Regions from separate parts of the Streptomyces sp. NPDC058457 genome, predicted to be linked through region 1. Evidence: riboswitches for the same ligand, from Rfam matches in the RefSeq annotation. Region 1 holds a riboswitch; each other region holds the start of a gene.
What was found. A riboswitch is a leader RNA that binds a small molecule or an ion and turns the genes downstream of it on or off. The one in region 1 is predicted to bind cyclic di-AMP.

Region 1 (4,854 bases):
ACACAGTGGGGGGCCGATGGCCCCGCTAGGGTCTGTCCACTGCCTACAAAATCATCGGAGGGGCCATGGCGTTCGGCTGGATCGACGACCAGGCGGAGCAGCGCCGCCGCGCCGGACTGGTACGGACCCTGCGCCCCCGCCCCGCCGACTCGCCGCTGCTGGACCTGGCGAGCAACGACTACCTGGGCCTCGCCCACCATCCGGAGGTCGCCGAGGGCGCCGCCGGGGCGGCCCGGACCTGGGGCGGCGGCTCCACCGGCTCCCGGCTGGTGACCGGCACCACCGAGCTGCACACCGAACTGGAGCGGGAGCTGGCCGGATTCTGCGGGTTCGAGGCCGCCCTGGTCTTCTCCTCCGGCTACGCGGCCAACCTCGCCGCCGTCACCACGCTCGGTCCGCACGGCTCCCTGATCGTCTCCGATGCGCTCAACCACGCCTCCCTGATCGACGGCTGCCGACTGGCCCGGGGCACCACCCAGGTCGTCGGGCACGCCGACCCGGACGCCGTGCGCAAGGCGCTCGGGACGCACGAGGGGCCCGCGGTGGCCGTCTCCGACACGGTGTTCTCGGTCGACGGGGACGCGGCACCGCTGGCCGCGCTGGCCGAGGCGTGCCGGGAGCGCGGCGCCGGACTGCTGGTCGACGACGCCCACGGGCTCGGGGTCCTCGGGGACGGCGGGCGGGGCGCGCCGTACGCGGCCGGGCTCTCCGGTGCCGACGACGTGGTGGTCACGGCGACCCTGTCGAAGTCGCTGGGCAGCCAGGGCGGCGTGGTGCTGGGCCCGGCCCGGGTGATCGACCATCTGGTCAACGCGGCCCGTACCTTCATCTTCGACACCGGCCTGGCCCCGGCCGCGGCGGGAGCGGCGCTGGCGGCCCTGCGGCTGCTGCGCCGTGAGCCCGGGCGCGCGGACCGGGCCCGCGAGGTGGCCGCGGAAATGCACGCGCGGCTGACCGCCGCGGGTCTGGAAGCGGTGCGTCCGGACGCCGCGGTGGTCTCCGTGCGGGCCCCGTCCCCGGAGCAGGCCGTGCAGTGGGCGGCCGACTGCCGGACGGCAGGCCTGGCCGTGGGCTGTTTCCGTCCGCCGTCGGTGCCGGACGGCATCTCACGGCTCAGGCTGACCGCCCGTGCGGACCTCTCCGGGGCCGAGATCGAACGCGCTGTACGTGTGATCGGCGAGACACGACCATGAGTCGGCGTGACACGGCCGGGCCTGGCTCGCAAGCGGATACGGAGTCGGGCATGGAACACGGGTCGGCGTCTGATCAGTTTCGTTCTGATCGCTTTCGTTCGAATCTGATCAGACTCTTCTTGGGCTGATCAGTCGGCGAGCGCGGTCATGAAACCCGCCCAGCTCTCGGGGGAGAAGAGCAGCGCGGGTCCTGCCGGAGCCTTGGAGTCGCGCACGGCGAGCAGTCCGGCCGACGGGCCGGAGCGCGGCCGTGCCGTCTCCACACAGTTGTTCGCTCCGGTGCTGTAGCTGCTGCGCAGCCACCGCAATCCGTGCAGATCAGCACTTGAAGGTACGTTCCGAGGCAGTGCAGTCATGGTGCCTCCTTACGCGCCGTCAGCTATCACGGCGATGTAATCCAACGAGTCCTCGGGCGAAAGGGCGTGGATCCGGAGTGTGTCGAAGGCCTCCGTGTAGGCCTGGAGGTCTTCTTTCCGCTCCAGGTAGAGGCTACTCGTCAACTGGTCGATAACAACCACGTCCAGATCAGAAGTGCTCGGAAATGAGAAGATTACGAAAGGCCCGGTGATGCCGATATGTGCCCCGGCCGCGAACGGCAGCACCTGGAGCCGTACTTGGGGCAAGCGGGCCGCCTCCATCAGCCGCTGCAGCTGCCGCGCCATCACGCCGGGGCCGCCCACCTCCCGGCGCAGCACCGCCTCGTCCAGGACCGCGCTGAGCTCCAGCGGCGGATCGTTGCGCAGTACGTCCTGCCTGGCCAGACGCACCTCCACCAGGGCGTCCAGGGCCTCGTCGTCACGCCCGTCCACGGCGGCCCGGGTCACCGCACGCGCGTACTCCGAGGTCTGCAGCAGCCCGGGAACGACCGAGGTCTCCAGCGTGCGCATGGCGCTGGCCTGCGACTCCAGGCTGATGAAATCCCGGTAGGCGGGCGGCAGTACCCCACGATAGGCGTGCCACCAGTGGTGCCGTCCTGCTGTATCCTCCGACCCCGCCAACACCAGGAGCAACTCGCGCAGTTGCCCCTCGACCACGCCGTAGGCGTCCAGGAGTAACCGCACATCGGCCGGTTTCACACCGCTGGCGCCGGTCTCGATCCGGCTCACTTTCGACTGATGCCAGCCCACCAGACGGGCGGCCTCACCGCTCGTGAGGCCGGCGCCGGTGCGCAGTGTGCGCAGTTCGGCGCCCAGTTTCCGGCGGCGTACCGCGGGACCGTTCTGCATGGGCTACTCCTTACTCCTTCCGAGCCGCCCAAATACGGTCTGAGGTAGCAGAGTTCACCGCTTCGAGCGACAGATATATGCATATCTTGGTGGATCGCTCCCCTGACCGGCCCGGTAATGGCAGTCTGGCGAAGAAGCACCAGTCCGGGACCGTACTCGAACCATCCGCACCGTGTCGGACTCCGGTCCCGAGGAAAGGGACGACGTCGCCATGGCAGACCACCTGGAAGCATCCGTCACTCTGCCGAGCGATCCCGCCTCGGTCTCCACCGCCCGCTCCTACGTGCTGGACATCCTCGCCGAATGGGGACTGCCGCCGGAGACGGAGACCGCGGACACCATCCGTCTCATCGTCTCCGAACTCGCCACCAACGCCGTGCAGCACACCTTCGGGCAGTCACCCACCTTCACGGTGGACCTCGTGCTCGACCGTGACGAACAACTGCGCATCGGCGTCACGGACAGTCATCCGCGCTTTCCCAAGAGACTTCCCGCCGCGGTCCAGCAGGACAACGGGCGCGGCATGGTCATCATCCGCTGGCTGACCGCCGAGTGCGGCGGCAAGCTCCGGGTGCGCCCCACCCGGGAGGGCGGCAAGACAGTGTCCATCGAACTTCCCTGGACCGTCCCGGCCGGCACCGTCACCGCGGCCGGCCAGCAGGAACCGTAGCCCCGAGTTCCCGCCGGCCGCCGCCGCGGATCAGCTGACCCGGCCGTACCAGACGCTCCGCGTCCAGATCTTCTGGAGCCTCACCACGTCCCCGGTCTTCGGGGCGTGCCAGATCTTTCCCTTCCCGGCGTAGATGCCGACGTGGTAGACGCTGGAACCCGAGTGGAAGAAGACCAGGTCCCCGGCCTTGCGGTTGCCGGCCGAGATGTGACGGGTCTTGTTGTACTGCTGGGCCGCCGTACGGGGCAGGCTCTTGCCGGCCTTCTTGAACGAGTACAGCGTGAGCCCGGAGCAGTCGAACCTGTTCGGCCCGGTGGCTCCCCACCTGTAGGGCGCGCCCTTCTTCGAGGCGGCGACCTGAAGTGCCTTCGTCGCCATCGTGGCGGCCGAGGCGTCGGAGGCGACACCCGGGATCACGATCGAGCCGCCCACGGCGGCGATGGTCAGTGCCGAGGCCGTACCGGCCCGGGCCATCAGCGACGGAACACGATTGAGCGCAGTCATGCGCAACCCTTCGTCAGCCGCCTGTGAAGGATGACCTGTCGGATTCGGGCTGGCGAAGTTGCCCGGCCGTGTTGCCACGGCTTCACCCCAAGGGCCGCTCGGCCCGGTCGTGGTGTGACCGTTCCGGCGACCCGTCGTGCTTGGGTCCTCCACTCCTGCCGATGCACTTCTGTCGACGGGTCAATCCGGGCGGCGGCAGGACTCGGCGTCCGCCCGGACCGCCCCGCCGCTGTGGCGGGGGCTTGTCGTCAGACAGGGATCTTCACTCACTCGTGTCCGAAAATCCCAACGGAATCGGGGATTTGTGGGGTTACTCACCACCCACCCGTTCGGGTGGACAATCCTTTGTTCGATTCTCCGTCAACTGCCCTGCGTAGCCCCGGACCTGCGCGGAAGCCGTTCGCGGGCACCCCCGCACGGGCGGGCTGAGCGGCCTCTGCGGGCAGGTAAAACCACGCCATGCTCCGCCGAACGGCGGTAACTCCGTTGGGTCGTTTCGACTCCGGCCCGGTCGCGCCGTCGACGCGCGGGGCCGGAGTCCGCCGGGTGTCACCGTACGCAGTCGGGCGGGAGTGCGACGCGAGCGGTCCGGCGCTCACCGTCGAGCACCCGCAACGCCCGTGCCAGCGTGTCCCCGTGAAGCTCCGTCTCGCCCCGACGATGCATCAGGGTCAGCGCGTCACGCAGCTCGGACGCCGCGCGCACCAGCGCCTGCGCGGCGCGCAGCCCGCGGTAGGTGTCCTCGTTCTGCGCCGGATTGATCCGGCCCAGCAGATCCACCACGTCCAGGTAACGGTCGATCAGCTCGCCCTCGGCGCGGGTCAGCGCGGGCAGCGGCGGAAGTTCCGGCGGCAGCATCGGCGGCTCACCCCGCGTCCGGCAGGCCGAGCGAGGACCGGCGACTGGGTACGACCCGGTCCACCAGCCCGTAGGCCAGCGCTTCCTGCGCGTCCAGGACCAGATCCCGCTCCAGATCCCGGTGCACCTGTTCCGCCGTGCGCCCGGTGTGCCGCACGAGCATCCCTTCGAGCAGTGTCCGGACCCGGTCCAACTCCTCGGCCTGGATGGCCAGATCGCTCGGCTGGCCCCGCACCGGTTCCGGCAGTGACGGCTGCTGGAGCACGATGCGCGCGCCGGGCAGCATGGACCGCTTGCCCGGTGTGCCGGCCGCGAGCAGTACCGCCGCCGACGCCCCGGCCTGCCCGAGGCAGATCGTCTCCACGTCACAGCTCACGTACTGGACCGTGTCGTAGATCGCGGC
Region 2 (4,854 bases), on a different contig from region 1:
GCGAGCCGCCGCGCCTGCGCGTGCGGGACGAGGTCGTCGCTGACGCCGGTGGCCAGCCGGACCGGGCTCGTCGGCGCGGTCCTGCCGATGCGCTGTTCGTCGAGGAAGGTCTGGAGGGCGGGCTCCTCGGCGACGACCTCGGAGATGGAGCTGCCGTCGTTCGTCCAGGCGGAGCTGTGTACGGAGCCGTAGGCGAGGAGCGCGTCCCCGACGCACATCGTGGACAGGTCGGCGAGGGCGGCCCGGCCCGCCGCGCCGAGGTGGGCGTCGACGATCGGTCCGAGCGCCGGGTCGGCCTGGACGAAGCCGTTGACCGCCCAGCCGAGGGCGCCGGCCAGGTCGCTGCCGTCGATGGCCGCGGTGACGGCGGTGAGTTCGGCGGGCGGGGCCCCCGCGTAGGTGCCGGAGAGGGTGATGTCCGGGGCGTAGGCGGGCTGGAGCTCGGCGGCCGCGGCGGCCGCGCCGCCGCCCTGGCTGTAGCCGAACAGGCCCACCCGCGAGGCGGCGGTGACCGAGGCGCCGGGGAGGTTCCGGGCGGCGCGTACGGCGTCCAGGACGGCGTGGGCGCCGTCGAGCCGGTTGACGTAGGTGTGGAGCCGGTCCGTGGCGCCGAGCCCGACGTAGTCGGTGACGACGACCGCGACGCCCTCGGCCAGCAGCCGGTAGATCGACAGGTCCTCGTAACCGACGGACACCGTCTGGCCGTTGAGGACCAGTGGGTACTGCAGGCCCATGGAGGCGGCGCACTGGTCGCCCTGTCCCATGGTGCCGGGGGCCAGCGCGACCAGCGGGCGGGCGCCGGGGCCGAGCCAGGGTGCGGTGGGCTCGATGTAGGCGCCGGTGACGGCGACGGGGTCGCCCGCCGAGTCGGTGGACTTGTACATCAGCCGGGTCGCGCTGCCCGGCAGCGGGCCGGGCAGGCTCGGCAGGCTCAGGGCCAGCGGGAGGGGTTCGCTGCGGACGAGGGCGCCGTCGGCCGTGGGCAGGGGGGCCGGCGGGTCGTAGAAGGCGGGGATGGTGACACCCCTGGAGACCTCCGCCTGGGAGGCCGTGGCCTGCAGGGTCTGGAGGCAGAGGCAGGCGGCAGCGGCGAGGGCGGTGGCCAGCAGGCGAACGCGGGCAGGCATGGGGAACCTCCTGGACGTGCTGGACGTGGGAGGTGCGGAGGACGTCCCCGGAGCGGCCGACGGGGCGGGTGCGGTTTACCCGACGGTAACGAGAAATGCCTTACCGGCGGTAGCAGCCGTCAGGTTACGGTTCAGTAATGTGACGCGCAGTCAACAGCGGTCCCGTGGACGCACATTCGCCCGAGAGCCCCGTCGACATGCACCCGGGCGGGCCCGACAGCGCGGAGCACGATGAGATGCTCCGCGCGTTCGAGCCCGCCCGGGACGCGCCGCGCGCGGCGTTCGAGAAGGGTCAGACCGAGTTGCGCCGGGTGCGCCACAGCAGCGCGCCCCCGGAGGCCAGCAGCAGCCCGCCGAAGACCGCGGGCCACAGGTGGGCGCCGGTCTCGGCGAGACCGCCCTGGACCGCCTGGGGCTCGGTCTGGGAGCCGGTGGCCGGGGTCTCCTGACCGGCCGGGGCGGCGACCGCGGTGTCGGTCGGCGTGGCGGCGGCAGCAGTGGTCGGCGCCTCGGTGTCGGGCCGCTGCGTCGGCTTGCTGATGACGCCGCCGCCCGACGACTTCGTGGTCGACGTCTTCTTCGGCGACGCGGTCGCGTAGACCCTCGGCAGCTCGGTGCCGCCGGCGGCGGGGGTGGAGGCGCTGTCCGAGGCGGGGGCGGTCTCGGTGACCGGGGTGTCGGCCGGGGGCTCGGACGACGGCTGCTCGGTCACCGGCTCGGACGGCTCCGCGCTCTGCGTCTCGGCCGGCGGGGCGACCGGGCTCGCGGTGTCGCTCCGCTCGGACGGCTCCGCACTCTCGGCCGGCGGCTGCTCGTCGGCCCCCGCACCGCACTTGCGGCCGGAGTTGATGCAGTCGACCATCTTCCGCATCAGGCTCTCGTCGAAGACGTTGATGAAGTCGCCGTGGTCGGTGACCGGCTTGTGCAGCTGCTCGGGGAACGAGTCCACCGCGAACAGCGGGACCGTGCGGCCGCCGTCCTGGAGGCTCGGCGCGTCCACGGCGTAGACGATGCGCTGCACCAGCTGCGGGATGGCCTGGAATCCGGCCGGGCAGCTGCCGTCGGGGGCTTCGAAGGCCACATGGGTGCGGTGGTTGGCGCTGTCGATGTTCCGGCCGTCCCAGCAGCTCTGGAACCTGAACGTGCGCACGACGTCACTGCCCGAGGGGCAGAGCGGGTACTTGTCCTTGAGCTGCCGGTCCTCGTAACCGGTACAGCTCCAGGAGGCGTTGGCGTTGGCCGGGCCGTTGACGAACGCCTTGGCGTCACCGGTGATGATGCGCAGCAGCCGCGGCATCTCGGTGACCTTGGAGGTCGGGTTGCCCTCGAAGGTCAGCGTGACCTCCTTGGCCGTGACGATCTGTCCGGCGTTGCCCTCGGTGCCGCCGCCCGGCTTGTCGGCGTCCCGCTCCTCCTTGCCGTTCTGCAGCCGCAGCACGGGCCAGTAGTACGTGGATTTGTCGCCCTGGTCCGCGCAGCTGGTGGCGGCGTTCGCCAGGTCCTGGTCGCTGGCGAAGGCGTTGTTGGACTGGTTGCCGATGTAGTCGTGGAAGTGGTGGGCGCCGTTGGAGACACCGGGCGCGACGATCACGTTGTCGGAGTTGAACAGGCCGTTCGCGTTGACGCCGCAGCTGGAGGAGAAGGTGCCGGTGGAGCCGCCGGACTGTTCGGCCGGGGTGTTGGCATTGGGCTGCACCGAGGTGATGTCCGCGTAGTCGGCGGCGACCGGGCCGTTGCCGCCCTGGCCGCCGGCGCCGGTGCCCTGACTCGGCGCGGCACTGCCCTGCCCGCTCTGGCTCGGCGTGGCACTGCCCTGGGGGGCCGCGGACTGCCCGTCGCCCTGGTTGGAGGAGCGCAGGGTGCAGGCGGCGAGGTCGTCCAGGCCCTGCGGGCGGTCGCCCTCACGGCCGATGGCGTCGGCGATGCGCTGGAGCGACTCGGACCGCTTCTCCTTCAGCGGGTTCATGATCGTCTGGTCGGCGAGGCCGGGGTTCTGCTCGATCGCCGCGGCGGACTCCGTGAGTTGCTGGTAGGCCGCCACGATCTGCTGGTCCAGCTGGGCGAGTTCGTTGTCGACGTCGGCCCGCGCCCCGTCGGGTACCGCCGTCAGCCGGCCGCCGACGTCGGGGCAGTAGATGGTGGGCGCGGACAGCACCTGGCCGGTGGCGACCTGGGCCTGCTGGTCCCCGCCGCCCTCGGTGGCCGAGGCATAGACGTTCACCGCGACCAGTCCTCCGCCGCCGAGCATCAGGGCGACCGCTGCGAAGGTCGCGCGTTGTGCGCCGGTCGGGCGTCTGCGCCTGTTGCGTCTCAAGGTCGTTCCCCTGCGTCTCGTGGTCGGCCGGACATGGAAATCCCCGGCCTTATACGGGCCGCGGCGCCACTGTGTTCAACAGACCCACGAATTCACGGCGACCTCACAGAAAGCGCGTGTTCCGGAACAGTTCCGGAACAGGGCGACGCGACCGACGGCAACGCCCCGGTGACCCAGAGAAAGCAATGGATGCGCGCGAAATGCCGTCCCGTGCGGTCGAGTTCCGAACGCTAAGACGAACATCACAAATACGTATCGGACATTACGCACTTCAACCTTCACACGAGTGACACAAGTTGGCTAAGTTGACGGGCAAGCCGCTCGGCTCCCCCCGGCGAATCCCGTCGGGCCGCGCGGCCTCCGCCGAATCCGGCGCCTCCCAGGGGCGTATCCGGAACCGGGGACCCAACCGAACCACTGGGGTGAATCGGCCGAACGTCCGTGAGGACGGCGGCCGTAGGGCATGCCTTCCGGACTTCACCGCCCGAACCCGACAGCTAACTCGGTAGGCGGAGTACGGAAGGAGCACGACCCCTCAATGGCGCCCGAGAGCCGTGACGAGGTTCGACAGCGGATCGACAGCCTCTACGACCAGGCCGAGAACGCCACCGGGAACTACAACGCCACGCGCGCGATGAGCGGGGGTTCGCGCTCCCGCGGTGTCCCGCTGTTCAAGCGGTCCCGTCGCGACGACCCGGGCCTCGACAACATCGCCCGGGAGTGGTTCGAGGGCGCCCGTTCGAAGCTGGGGCCGAGCGTCCCGGCCGCACTCCCCTCCGACCGGCAACCCGCCCGGCCCGGTCCGCGGCGGCCCGTCAGCGCCATGGCCGCCGACCTGCTCGGCCAGTTGGAGGGCTCCGGCCCGGCCCGGCTGGAGCTGACCGCGGGTCCGTCCGCGCAGACCGACATCGAGGTCGTCCGCGAGCCGCAGCGCCCGAGGCTGGAGCAGCGCGCGGTGGCCGCGCTCGAACCGGCCCCGGCAGCCCAGCCCGTGCCGACCGCACAGACCCCGTGGCCCACACCCGAGGCCCAGGCCGCGGCGCAGCAGTGGGCGGCGGCTCCCGCCGTCGGCATACCGAGCCAGCGGACCGACAGCGGCTCCTTCCGGGCCGACGCCCTCGCCGCCACCCGCGCGATCCCCGCGGTGACCGAGACGGGCGGCATCCCGATCGTGTCCGCGACCGACACCGGTACGTTCCGCATCATGACCCCGGGCGGTACCGGCGCCAGCCGTGCCACACCCCCGGCGGACCCGACCGGCTTCCGCGTCATGACCCCGGGCGGCTCGGGCACCGGCGGCTTCCCTGGTACGCCTCCGATGGACGCGGGCCCCGCCCCCGCCCCTGCCCAGGCCGCGGCTCCGACTCCGGCGGACACCAGCGGCTTCCGCATCATGACCCCGGGCGGCTCGGG
Region 3 (4,854 bases), on a different contig from region 1:
GCCGAAGCGGCAGGAGACAGCGACCAGCGAGCCGGTCTTGCCGCTGAGCACGTCGAGGTAGTGGTCGACCGGGTCACGGCCGTCCGACGGGCCGGCCGTCTCCAGGATCTGACCGGTCACCAGCCGTTCGAACGCGAGGGCCTGGACCCGGACCGCCTCGGGACCGAGGTCGGCGAGGATCTGGGAGGCGCGGGCGAAGAGGAAGTCGCCGGTGAGGACGGCGAGCGAGTTGCCCCAGCGGGTGTTGGCGCTGTCGACACCGCGCCGCACGGACGCCTCGTCCATGACGTCGTCGTGGTACAGCGTGGCCAGGTGGGTGAGCTCGACGACGACGGCCGACGGCACGACACCGGGCGCGTACGGGTCGCCGAACTGCGCGGCGAGCATCACCAGCAGCGGGCGGAACCGCTTCCCCCCGGCCCGCACGAGGTGCTGCGCGGCCTCCGTGATGAACGGGACCTCGCTCTTGGTGGCTTCTAGCAAGCCTTCCTCGACAGCCGTCAATCCGGCCTGGACATCGGCTTCCAGAGCCTGGTCCCGCACGCTCAGCCCGAACGGCCCGACGACGGTCACGAGGGGTCTCCTGTCTGCTGGTGTCTACTGGCGATTACGCGGTTTGTCGATAGGTCGCTGCCCTCACTCAAGTCAGCGTATCCGGTCGGGTTTCGATCACCGATAGCGCCCACGGTTACACCCCGGGCGCTATCGGATCACGACCGTTATGTTTTTGATCAGCCGATACGACCTGACATCCACTGACTTAACAGGAAGTGCGGGCACTTGTCCCGAACCAGGGCATAGGCCGTGTCACACACCGGCGGCAAGCCTCCCACCCGACCGCCGCCCGGAAACAGCCCCGCCCCCTCCGGCCGACGTCACCTGCCCGGGTGTACCCCCGCCGCGAGACCGCGCACGACGACCTCCGCGCCCCCTCGATCCGCATTCCCCCGATCGGCGCCCACTCGACCGTCACCCCCTTGACCGACGGGACGACGCCCGGTCACCGAAGAGGCACCCGATCAGACAATTCGGACTACTCGTTTAAATCATGCACATTAGCACCCACTCCACCACCCTCGACTGGGGCAATCCATCCGAATAGAAACGAAAGAGTTTTCCGTCGAACCAGGAAAAAGGCGGATTCCAGGAATCCCTCATGCCCGATTTGCCGCTATTGCGATTTCGTGAAGTAGGTCACGCGCACCAGGTGGCGCAAGGCACGTAAGGCGACCCTTCCTTCCCTTTCCCTGCGGGCCAGTTGAGGGTTGGCAGCTGCAAAGGATCAAGTACCCCATACGCCTCACTACAAGCTCAATCGGCGTGTTGCATGAATCAGGTACTTGTTCCGGACATGTGCCCTCGCATACGTTCCCGCTCGCCGGGCGGACGCCGAATCCTGCCGCCGCCCGTCGTAACCCATCGACGAGTTCATTCGCACGGCAGGAGCGGGGGACCCAGGTAAGTCGCCGGACCGGGCGGCCGACGTCAACGGACAGACGTCGTTCCGGAACGGCTATGGGGTGAAGTCGCATCGTCTTCGGGCGCTGCGGCCGGGCACTCCCCGGGCCCGAACCCGACAGCTCACCTCGCAGGCGACGGAGAGGAACAACGCCATGCTTGCTGCCGCCCAGCACCGCACTCCCCGCCGTAACCGCATCATCCGCACGCTCGTCGTCGCCGGCACCGGCGCCGCCGTCCTCGCCCTCCCGCTCATCGGGGCGACCGCCGCCTCCGCCGCCGGGTCCTCCACCACGACGGCCTCGACCACCCTCGCCGGATACCCGAACAACCTCGACGGCTGGATCCGCGAGTCGCTCGCGATCATGCGGGAGAAGAAAATCCCGGGCACCTACAACGGCATCTACCGCAACCTGATGCGGGAGTCCTCCGGCAACCCGCGGGCCATCAACCTCTGGGACTCCAACGCGGCCAAGGGCATCCCGTCCAAGGGCCTGCTCCAGGTCATCGACCCGACGTTCAACGCCTACCACGTGGCCGGGACGTCGTTCGACATCTACGACCCGGTCGCGAACATCACCGCCGCCTGCAACTACGCCGCCGCGCGGTACGGCTCGATCGACAACGTCCACGGCGCGTACTGACCTGACCGACGTGCCACGTCAGTCGAAGAGTCTTTCGAGGACGACGGCGATGCCGTCGTCCTCGTTCGACGTGGTGATCTCGTCGGCCAGCGCCTTGAGTTCGGGGTGGGCGTTGGCCATCGCCACCCCGTAGGCAGCCCACTCGAACATCGGGATGTCGTTGGGCATGTCGCCGAAGGCGATGGCCTGTCCGGGGCTCAGCCCAAGATGGTCGGCCGCGAGCGCGAGCCCGGTCGCCTTGGTCACCCCGCAGGGCTGGAGTTCGACGGTCCCCGGTCCCGACATGGTGACCGTCGCCAGCGACCCGACCACCGAGCGGGCGGTCGTCGCCAGTTCGTCGTCGGACAGGGTGTGGTGGCGCAGCAGCACCTTGCTGATGGGCGCGCACCACAGGTCGTCACGCCGAGCGACGCGCAGCGCGGGCAGAGTGGGGTGGGGCATCAGATAGCCCGGCTCGATGAGCGTGAGCCCGTCCACGCCGTCCTGGTCGACCGCCGCGTACACCTGGCCGACCTCGGCCTCGATCTTGCCGAGCGCGGTCTCCGCCAGCTCCCGGTCCAGGGTGACCGACCACAGCAGCCGGTCCGCGCCGGCGTCGTACACCTGCGCGCCCTGGCCGCAGACCGCGAGTCCCGTGCAGCCGAGGTCGTCGAGGAGCGGGCGCACTCTGGGCGCGGGACGGCCGGTCACCACGAGGTGCCGGGCACCGGCCCGGCCGGCCCGCGCGAGCGCTGCGAGCGACCGTTCCGAGAGGGTGTCGTCGTCGCGCAGCAGCGTGCCGTCCAGGTCGGTGGCGATCAGTGAGTACGGGGAGGGTGCGACCATGATCAGAGAATACGGACAGCACGCCGCTGGGACTCACTGTGCGTTTCGGCCTCAAGTGGCGCCCGCCGCCTCCGTGATGGGGCCGTTGTCAGTGGCGGGCGTTACGTTTTCGGTGAGCCGGTTTCACTGATCCGACGGGGGTGCTGGTCTTGACGGCCGGGCGGGGGGACTTCCGGGCGTATCCGCTGGAGGCGGCGACCGGGGTGTTGGAGCGCTTCCCGGAGGAACTGCGGCCGGAGATCTACGCGTTGTCGTCCCGTATCCGGCGGGTGGACGACGACGACCGCAGACCATATGTGGCGATCGGCTACAACACGGAGAGCCGGTACGAGGCCGAAAGACGCCCCGAGGACCCGGGCGAGGCCCGCTGGAACTACGCGTGCCGGCTCCTGGACGGTTTCGAGATGCTCGGCAACTGCCCCGAGGACCCGGCCGACGGTGCGCTGTACGCCGAGGAGGTCCGGCGGCTCGGACTCTGGTTCGACGGGGACGACGACGCCGCCGAACTGGACGCGGCGCGCGAGCTGTTGGGGCTGCGCTTCGCCGGCGTGCGCGTCCGGCCGGCCCGGGACCCGCACGCCGGCGGCAGGATCGGGAAGGCCCTCGGGCGGCCGCTGCCGGTGGTGGTCTTCGACATGTACTGCATGTACTGCTCGGGCTGGGAGATCGAGGCCACGCAGGCGGCCAACCCGCCCTAGCCGGTCGAGGAGTTCCTGGCCTGGCAGCGCGCGGCCGAGGAGGAGGCGTAGCCCCTCGGGACCGGGTGGCGGCCCGGCCCGGGGTGTCAGGCGTGGGCCGCCGCCAGGTGGCCGGCCAGGCGCGGTGAGGCGAACTCCGTACCGCACACGAACCGCATGACCGGGCCGTACGACGCCGCCGCCGGGAGCCCTGTGAAGTAGAGGCCGGGTACGGAGGAGACGTATCCGGCGCCGAGTACCGGGGCACCTCGGCTGGCCGCGACGCGGGTGCGCAGCCCGGGGCCGAGGAAGTCCATCGCGGCGATGTCCACGCGGTAGCCGGTGGCGGCTATGACGTGGTCGGCGGTGAGGCGCTCGGTGCCGCCTTCGTGGGTGCGGACGGCGAGGACCGGGGCGCCGCCCGAGGTGTCGGCGCCGGTCACGGCGGCGACCTCGCGGACCTGGACCTTGCCCTCGAAGCGGTCGCGCAGCCACCAGGCGCCGAGCGGGCCGAGCACCCGGCGGACCAGGTAGTGGCGGACCCCTGCCGGAAGGTAGCGGTAGGGGTGCGGGTAGTAGCTGAGCGCCCACAGGGACCAGGCCCGGCCGAACGGCGACTCGGGGCGGAGCTTCGGCTGGTCCCAGGGCGGGGCGCCGAAGGCGACCCGGCCGCGCCCTCGCGAGACCACCCGCACCTGGGCGCCCGCCTCGGCGGCGAGGGCCGCCGTCTCCAGCGCGGACTGCCCGGCACCGACGACGATCAGCTCCCTACCGGAGAAGCGGGTCAGGTCGTGTTGCTGGGAGCTGTGCGAGACCGGCCCCGCCGGTCCGTCCGCGCCCGCCCCGGCCAGCTCGGCGGGAAGGCGGGCGAGCCCGGACAGGCCGGTGGCGACGACGACCGCGCGGGCCGTGAACGACTCCCCCGAGTCCAGCTTCAGTTCGAAGCGCGCCGGGCCTTCGGCCTTGTGCCGGTCCACGGAGACCACCCGGACCCGCTCCAGCGCGGGCACCAGTTTCTGCTGGAACCACTCGCCGTAGCCGATGAAGGTCTCCACCGGGATGATGTCCTCGTCGGTGACCAGCCGGCGGATGCCCGCCGCGTCGCAGTAGTCGGCGAGGGTGTGCCCGCGCTGCGGGCAGTCCAGGCTGGAGGCGGCCGGGGTGGACTTCAGGATCATCCCGGCCGGCATGTGGTCGCGCCAGCTGACCATGGGATCGCCGAAGACCCGGACGGGGATGCCGCGCGCCCG
Region 4 (4,854 bases), on a different contig from region 1:
CCGCCCCGGCCTGCCGGTCGCCGACCCGCTCGGCGAACGCGGCGTCGTCCAGGTACCGGTCGGGGTCGCTGGACAGCGCGAGCTGCCAGGCCGGATCGATGCCACCGGCGCGGTACTGCGCGGCCGCTGTCGAACCGAGCGCGTCCCGGGCGGAGTTGAGCTTGTCCTGCGCGCGGGCGGTCTCGTCCTGCAGCGACTTCAGCCGCCGCTCGGCCGAATCGGCCTTGTCCTTCGCTCCGTCGTACTTCTGGGTGGCCGCCTCGGCCTCCTGGTACAGCTGGTCCACCTTGGCCTTCACCTGCGCCGGTGTCAGTTGGGGCTCGGCGTTTCCGGTCCCTTCGAAAGCCGTCGCGGTGGCCGCGCCCGCCAGGGCGAGGGTGGCGGCCGTGCGGGCCGTGTTGCCGCTGAGCGAGCGCTGTCGGGGCTTGCGGTGCGCTGCCACCTGGACTGTCCCGTCCTTTCGTACGACCGCAGTCCCGCCCGTCCGAACGCCAGGGGAGCGCCCGTACGGCCGCGGGGGACTGCGGATTGCGCGTCCGGCGGCGGCCCGCACAGGGGGAACGGACCGCCGCCGGACCTTCTCGGCGGAGGTGTCCGACTGCCGCCCCTGGCCCGGGCGGCGGTGGGGAGTCGGTCACCTGGGGGAGGACGCTAGGCCCGCGTGTGTCGGCTCGGTAACGCGATGCGCGGAATTGGCGTGACCGGATCGTTACCCGACGGTATATGACCGGGATTCCGGTCCGGAGCCGTCGGCTTCTCGGGACGGGATGACCGAAGAGGCAGTTCCGGGGCTGGCGGGGGACGCGGGGTGCTATGGGGTGCATATATGCGGCGCGGCGGGCGCGGAGGGAGGGGCCGGTGCCCGGCGCCCCGTACCGCCCTGATTAGGCTCCGGGGTCATGGACGTACTCATCCATCTCTTCGTCGGCCTGCACATCATCGGCATCGCCGCGCTTCTCGGCGGCTTCCTCACCCAGATGAAGGCGATGGGCCAGGGCACGGCCCGGTTCGTCCCCGGGATGTTGCACGGCGCGTTCACCATGCTCGTGACCGGCGTGATCCTGGTCGGTCTCAACGAGGCCGACGACCACCACGTCAACACCTTCAAGATCGGCGTGAAGCTCGCCCTGCTGATCGTGATCCTCGGGCTCGTCTACGTGAAACGGGACGACGAGAAGGTGGAGAAGGGCGCCTTCGGGCTGGTGGGCCTGCTCACGGTGGCGAACATCTTCATCGCCGTCCTGTGGACCTGATCCTCGGCATCCTCAGCGGGCCTTCCTGAGGCCGGTACGGGCGGCCGCCGCCGCGCCGGCCGCCACCGTCAGCCAGGCCGTCACCGCGCGCAGGACACTTCGGTCGTCGTCGTTCCACAGGTACAGCCGCGCGCTGTCGGCGGCCAGCAGCCTCGCCCCGGCCAGTGCGGAGATCGCGATCGCGCCGCCCGCCACCCACTGGTCACCGGGCCCCTCGGCGATCTGCCGCCACTCGAACCGGGGCACGGCGAGTCCGTACATCGCCAGCCCCAGCCAGAAGAGGGCCAGCGAGAGGTGGGCGAGCCACGCCGTCGTCACGGCCGCCGCCAGCGTCGCTCCCAGTACGGCCAGGCCCTGCGTGGCCACACAGGCCAGGAACACCGCGCCGGGCATCCGCGGCTTCCAGTGCCGCACGACGAGGACCAGCAGCGGCGGCCACAGCACTGCCGACAGCGCCAGCAGAGCCTCGGCGAGGGTCTGCCACCCGAGCGCCGAGAACCGGGTCCCCAGCACCGTCGTCGCCGCCACGGCGGTGAGCGCGCCCGGCGTCCGCGCCTCCGCCGCCCACCGCCGGCGATCGAGCGCCAGCCGTACGACGAAGTCCGCGGCCAGCGCCGCCCACATCACACAGGCCGCCACCAGCGCCACCCGGGACACGGTCTCCGCCTCCGCAAGGTGCAACCCCACCGACATGATGCCGGTGGCCATCACGGCGGCCCCGGCCGCCGGCGGACGCTGCGCCCACCAGGCGCGGAGGGGGGAAATACCGGACATGCCGCTGATGCTAGGGAGGGCCGACCGCGGCACGAACGGGCCACGCGCGTGTGCGGCCCGAATACCCCGCGGTCGCGGGACAGGGGCGCGAGCGCGCGTCGCTCGGGGTCGGTCGGGTGTGAGAGGGCGTGGGGAGCGACTGAGGGGCGCTTGAGGGGGGACGGGGATGCGCGGGGTGGTGTTTGCGGCGGTGGGGTGAGAGCGGGTGTGCAGAAGCGGCCGGGGCGCGCGCGAGACGGATGCGCGCGATGGCGCCCGGATCGTTGAGGTGAGAGCAGGTGCGGGGGGAGTGCCTGGGGGCGCCTGATGGGTGGTGGGCGCCCCCGACGGATCAGGCCGGGCGTACCACGCTGTGGATGATCGACTCACCGCCGTAGTAGATCGACTCCTCCCGGACGTACGCGCCGGGCTTGGGGGCGTGGATCATCATGCCGTTGCCGATGTAGATGCCGACGTGGCTGACGTCGTCGTAGAAGAAGACCAGGTCGCCGGGGCGGGCGTCGGCGAGGGAGACGGTGGTGCCGGCGTTCACCTGGTCGTAGGTGGTGCGCGGCAGGGAGACGCCCGCGGCCTTCCAGGCGGCCTGGGAGAGCCCGGAGCAGTCGTAGGAGCCGGGGCCGGTGGCACCCCACACGTACGGCTTGCCGATCTGCGCGCGGGCGAAGGCGATCGCCTTGGCGGCCTTCGTGGCGTAGGCGGAGGAGGAGCCGGAGGAGGAGCCGCTGGACGTCGAGGGCGACGAGGACGACGAGGCCTCCTGGTCGGCGGCCGCGGCCTGCTGCTTCGCCAGCTCCGCCGCCTTGCGGGCCGCCGCTTCCTCCTGTTGCTTCTCGATCGCCGCCAGCCGGGCCTTCTCCGCGGCCGTCAGCTGCGACAGCAGCTCTCGCGCGGAGGCCAGCTTCGTCTGGACGGTGGTCTTGGCGGTTTTGAGTTCGTCCTGCGTCTCGGTGAGCGTTTCGAGGCTCCGGGCGGCCTCCTGGCGCTTCTTCATGGTCGCGGACTGCTGTGTGACGTAGTCGTCGACCGCGCCCTTCTGGCGCGAGGTCAGCCGGCTCATCAGCTGCGTCTGGTCGAAGTAGTCCTGCGGAGTGTCCGCGAGCAGGAAGGTCGCCGTGTCGGGGGCGTCGGCCCCGGTCCGGTACTGGGCCGCGGCGAACGAACCCAGCTCCTCACGCGCCTTGTTCAGCCGGTCCGTGCGCTCGGCGACGTCGTCGAGCAGGGTGTCGACCTGCTTGCGCTGCGTGCCGGTGCGCTCCTTGGCCGCGTTGTACTTCTCGGTCGCCGACTCGGCCTGCCGGTAGAGGGCGTCGACCTTCTTCTCCACCTCCTCCAGGCTCGGCTTGCCGTCCGCGGGGGGTGCGGCCTCGGCCGTCTGGGAGAACAGGGCCACGGAGGTGAGGGCGGCGGTGGCCAGCGCGGGAGTGCGTATGCCAGCCGCGCGCGTTCCTGACGGCCGGGACTTGCGGTGCGACGCCAACTGAGGCGACTCCTTCCAGTGTTCCGCCTACCGAGTTAGCTGTCGGGTTCGGGCGGGTGGTTCGGAAGGGTTGCCCTACGGTCCGCTCCCCTGAGGGGAGTCGGGACCGATTCACCCCGGGATCGGTGTGGGTCCCCGGCTCCGGATGCGCGGCGGCGCCCCGGACTCGGCGGAGGCCGTGCGGCCCGGCGATGTTCGCCGGTGGAGGTCGTACGGCCTGCCCGGCACGCTAACCAACTCGTGTGGCCTCTGTGAAGGTTGATGTGCGATATGCCCGATACATTTTCGTGACCTTGTTGTCGGGACTCGTTCAGGCAGGGTCATTTGGGATGTTATGGGTGACTTGCCTGGAAGGGTGCCAGTGGTTCGCGGTGGGCGCTCGCGGGTCAGCGGCGTGCGCCGGCCTGCCGTGACGTAGCGGATCCGTTCGGTCACCCGGGCGAGTTTTCGGGGTGGCGGCCGGTTGTCGGTGGGGCGCCCTAGACTCGGAGAGCGATGAGCAGCCTCTTTGACGACAGCTTCCTGGCGAGCCTCCAGGCCCCCCGCGGCCATGACGAGGAACCTCCGCCGCCGCCCGAGGACGAGCACGCTCCGGAGTCGATTCCGGACGATCTGTTCGGCGGGAAGTTCGACGTGCCCCCGGACCGGGACGCCTACTACCGCGACGGCGCCGCCCGCCCGGCCCCGGACCCGGCCGCCCTCCTGGACGGGCTGAACGAGAACCAGCGGGCGGCCGTCGTGCACGCCGGCTCCCCGCTGCTCATCGTGGCCGGCGCCGGTTCCGGCAAGACCCGGGTACTCACCCACCGCATCGCCCACCTGCTCGGCGCCCGCCAGGTGCACCCGGGCCAGATCCTCGCGATCACCTTCACCAACAAGGCCGCGGGCGAGATGAAGGAGCGGGTCGAGCACCTCGTCGGCCCGCGCGCCAACGCGATGTGGGTGATGACGTTCCACAGCGCGTGCGTGCGGATCCTCCGCAGGGAGAGCAAGAAGCTCGGCTTCACCTCCTCCTTCTCGATCTACGACGCGGCCGACTCCAAGCGCCTGATGGCCCTGGTCTGCCGGGACCTGGACCTGGACCCCAAGCGCTACCCGCCCAAGTCCTTCAGCGCCAAGATCAGCAACCTCAAGAACGAGCTGATCGACGAGGAGGACTTCGCCGTTCAGGCGACCGATGGCTTCGAGAAGACCCTCGCCCAGGCCTACGCCATGTACCAGTCGCGGCTGCGCGAGGCGAACGCCCTCGACTTCGACGACCTGATCATGACGACGGTCAACCTGCTGCGCGCCTTCCCGGACGTCGCCGAGCACTACCGCCGCCGCTTCCGGCACGTCCTGGTCGACGAG

Region 2: another riboswitch for cyclic di-AMP. It lies ahead of ACFWPS_RS24095 (hypothetical protein); the one in region 1 lies ahead of ACFWPS_RS25325 (C40 family peptidase).
Region 3: another riboswitch for cyclic di-AMP. It lies ahead of ACFWPS_RS16470 (transglycosylase SLT domain-containing protein); the one in region 1 lies ahead of ACFWPS_RS25325 (C40 family peptidase).
Region 4: another riboswitch for cyclic di-AMP. It lies ahead of ACFWPS_RS10775 (NlpC/P60 family protein); the one in region 1 lies ahead of ACFWPS_RS25325 (C40 family peptidase).

Annotation. Positions count from the first base shown of each region.
Region 1 is NZ_JBHXLU010000033.1:45,477-50,330, reverse strand. It holds gene ACFWPS_RS25345 (8-amino-7-oxononanoate synthase) at 66-1,193, shown strand; gene ACFWPS_RS25340 (DUF397 domain-containing protein) at 1,322-1,549, opposite strand; gene ACFWPS_RS25335 (helix-turn-helix domain-containing protein) at 1,559-2,419, opposite strand; gene ACFWPS_RS25330 (ATP-binding protein) at 2,631-3,089, shown strand; gene ACFWPS_RS25325 (C40 family peptidase) at 3,120-3,593, opposite strand; cyclic di-AMP (ydaO/yuaA leader) riboswitch at 3,597-3,781, opposite strand; gene ACFWPS_RS25320 (hypothetical protein) at 4,143-4,451, opposite strand; gene ACFWPS_RS25315 (ATP-dependent Clp protease proteolytic subunit) at 4,459-4,854, opposite strand, start outside.
Region 2 is NZ_JBHXLU010000030.1:104,701-109,554, forward strand. It holds gene ACFWPS_RS24085 (lipase family protein) at 1-1,127, opposite strand, end outside; gene ACFWPS_RS24090 (DUF1996 domain-containing protein) at 1,420-3,375, opposite strand; cyclic di-AMP (ydaO/yuaA leader) riboswitch at 3,793-3,969, shown strand; partial or broken gene ACFWPS_RS24095 (hypothetical protein) at 3,980-4,854, shown strand, end outside.
Region 3 is NZ_JBHXLU010000017.1:45,623-50,476, forward strand. It holds gene ACFWPS_RS16465 (polyprenyl synthetase family protein) at 1-573, opposite strand, end outside; cyclic di-AMP (ydaO/yuaA leader) riboswitch at 1,411-1,608, shown strand; gene ACFWPS_RS16470 (transglycosylase SLT domain-containing protein) at 1,614-2,102, shown strand; gene ACFWPS_RS16475 (HAD family hydrolase) at 2,121-2,927, opposite strand; gene ACFWPS_RS16480 (hypothetical protein) at 3,068-3,625, shown strand; gene ACFWPS_RS16485 (FAD-dependent oxidoreductase) at 3,712-4,854, opposite strand, start outside.
Region 4 is NZ_JBHXLU010000009.1:158,959-163,812, reverse strand. It holds gene ACFWPS_RS10790 (NlpC/P60 family protein) at 1-442, opposite strand, end outside; gene ACFWPS_RS10785 (hypothetical protein) at 900-1,253, shown strand; partial or broken gene ACFWPS_RS10780 (hypothetical protein) at 1,317-2,027, opposite strand; gene ACFWPS_RS10775 (NlpC/P60 family protein) at 2,359-3,504, opposite strand; cyclic di-AMP (ydaO/yuaA leader) riboswitch at 3,512-3,686, opposite strand; gene pcrA (DNA helicase PcrA) at 4,000-4,854, shown strand, end outside.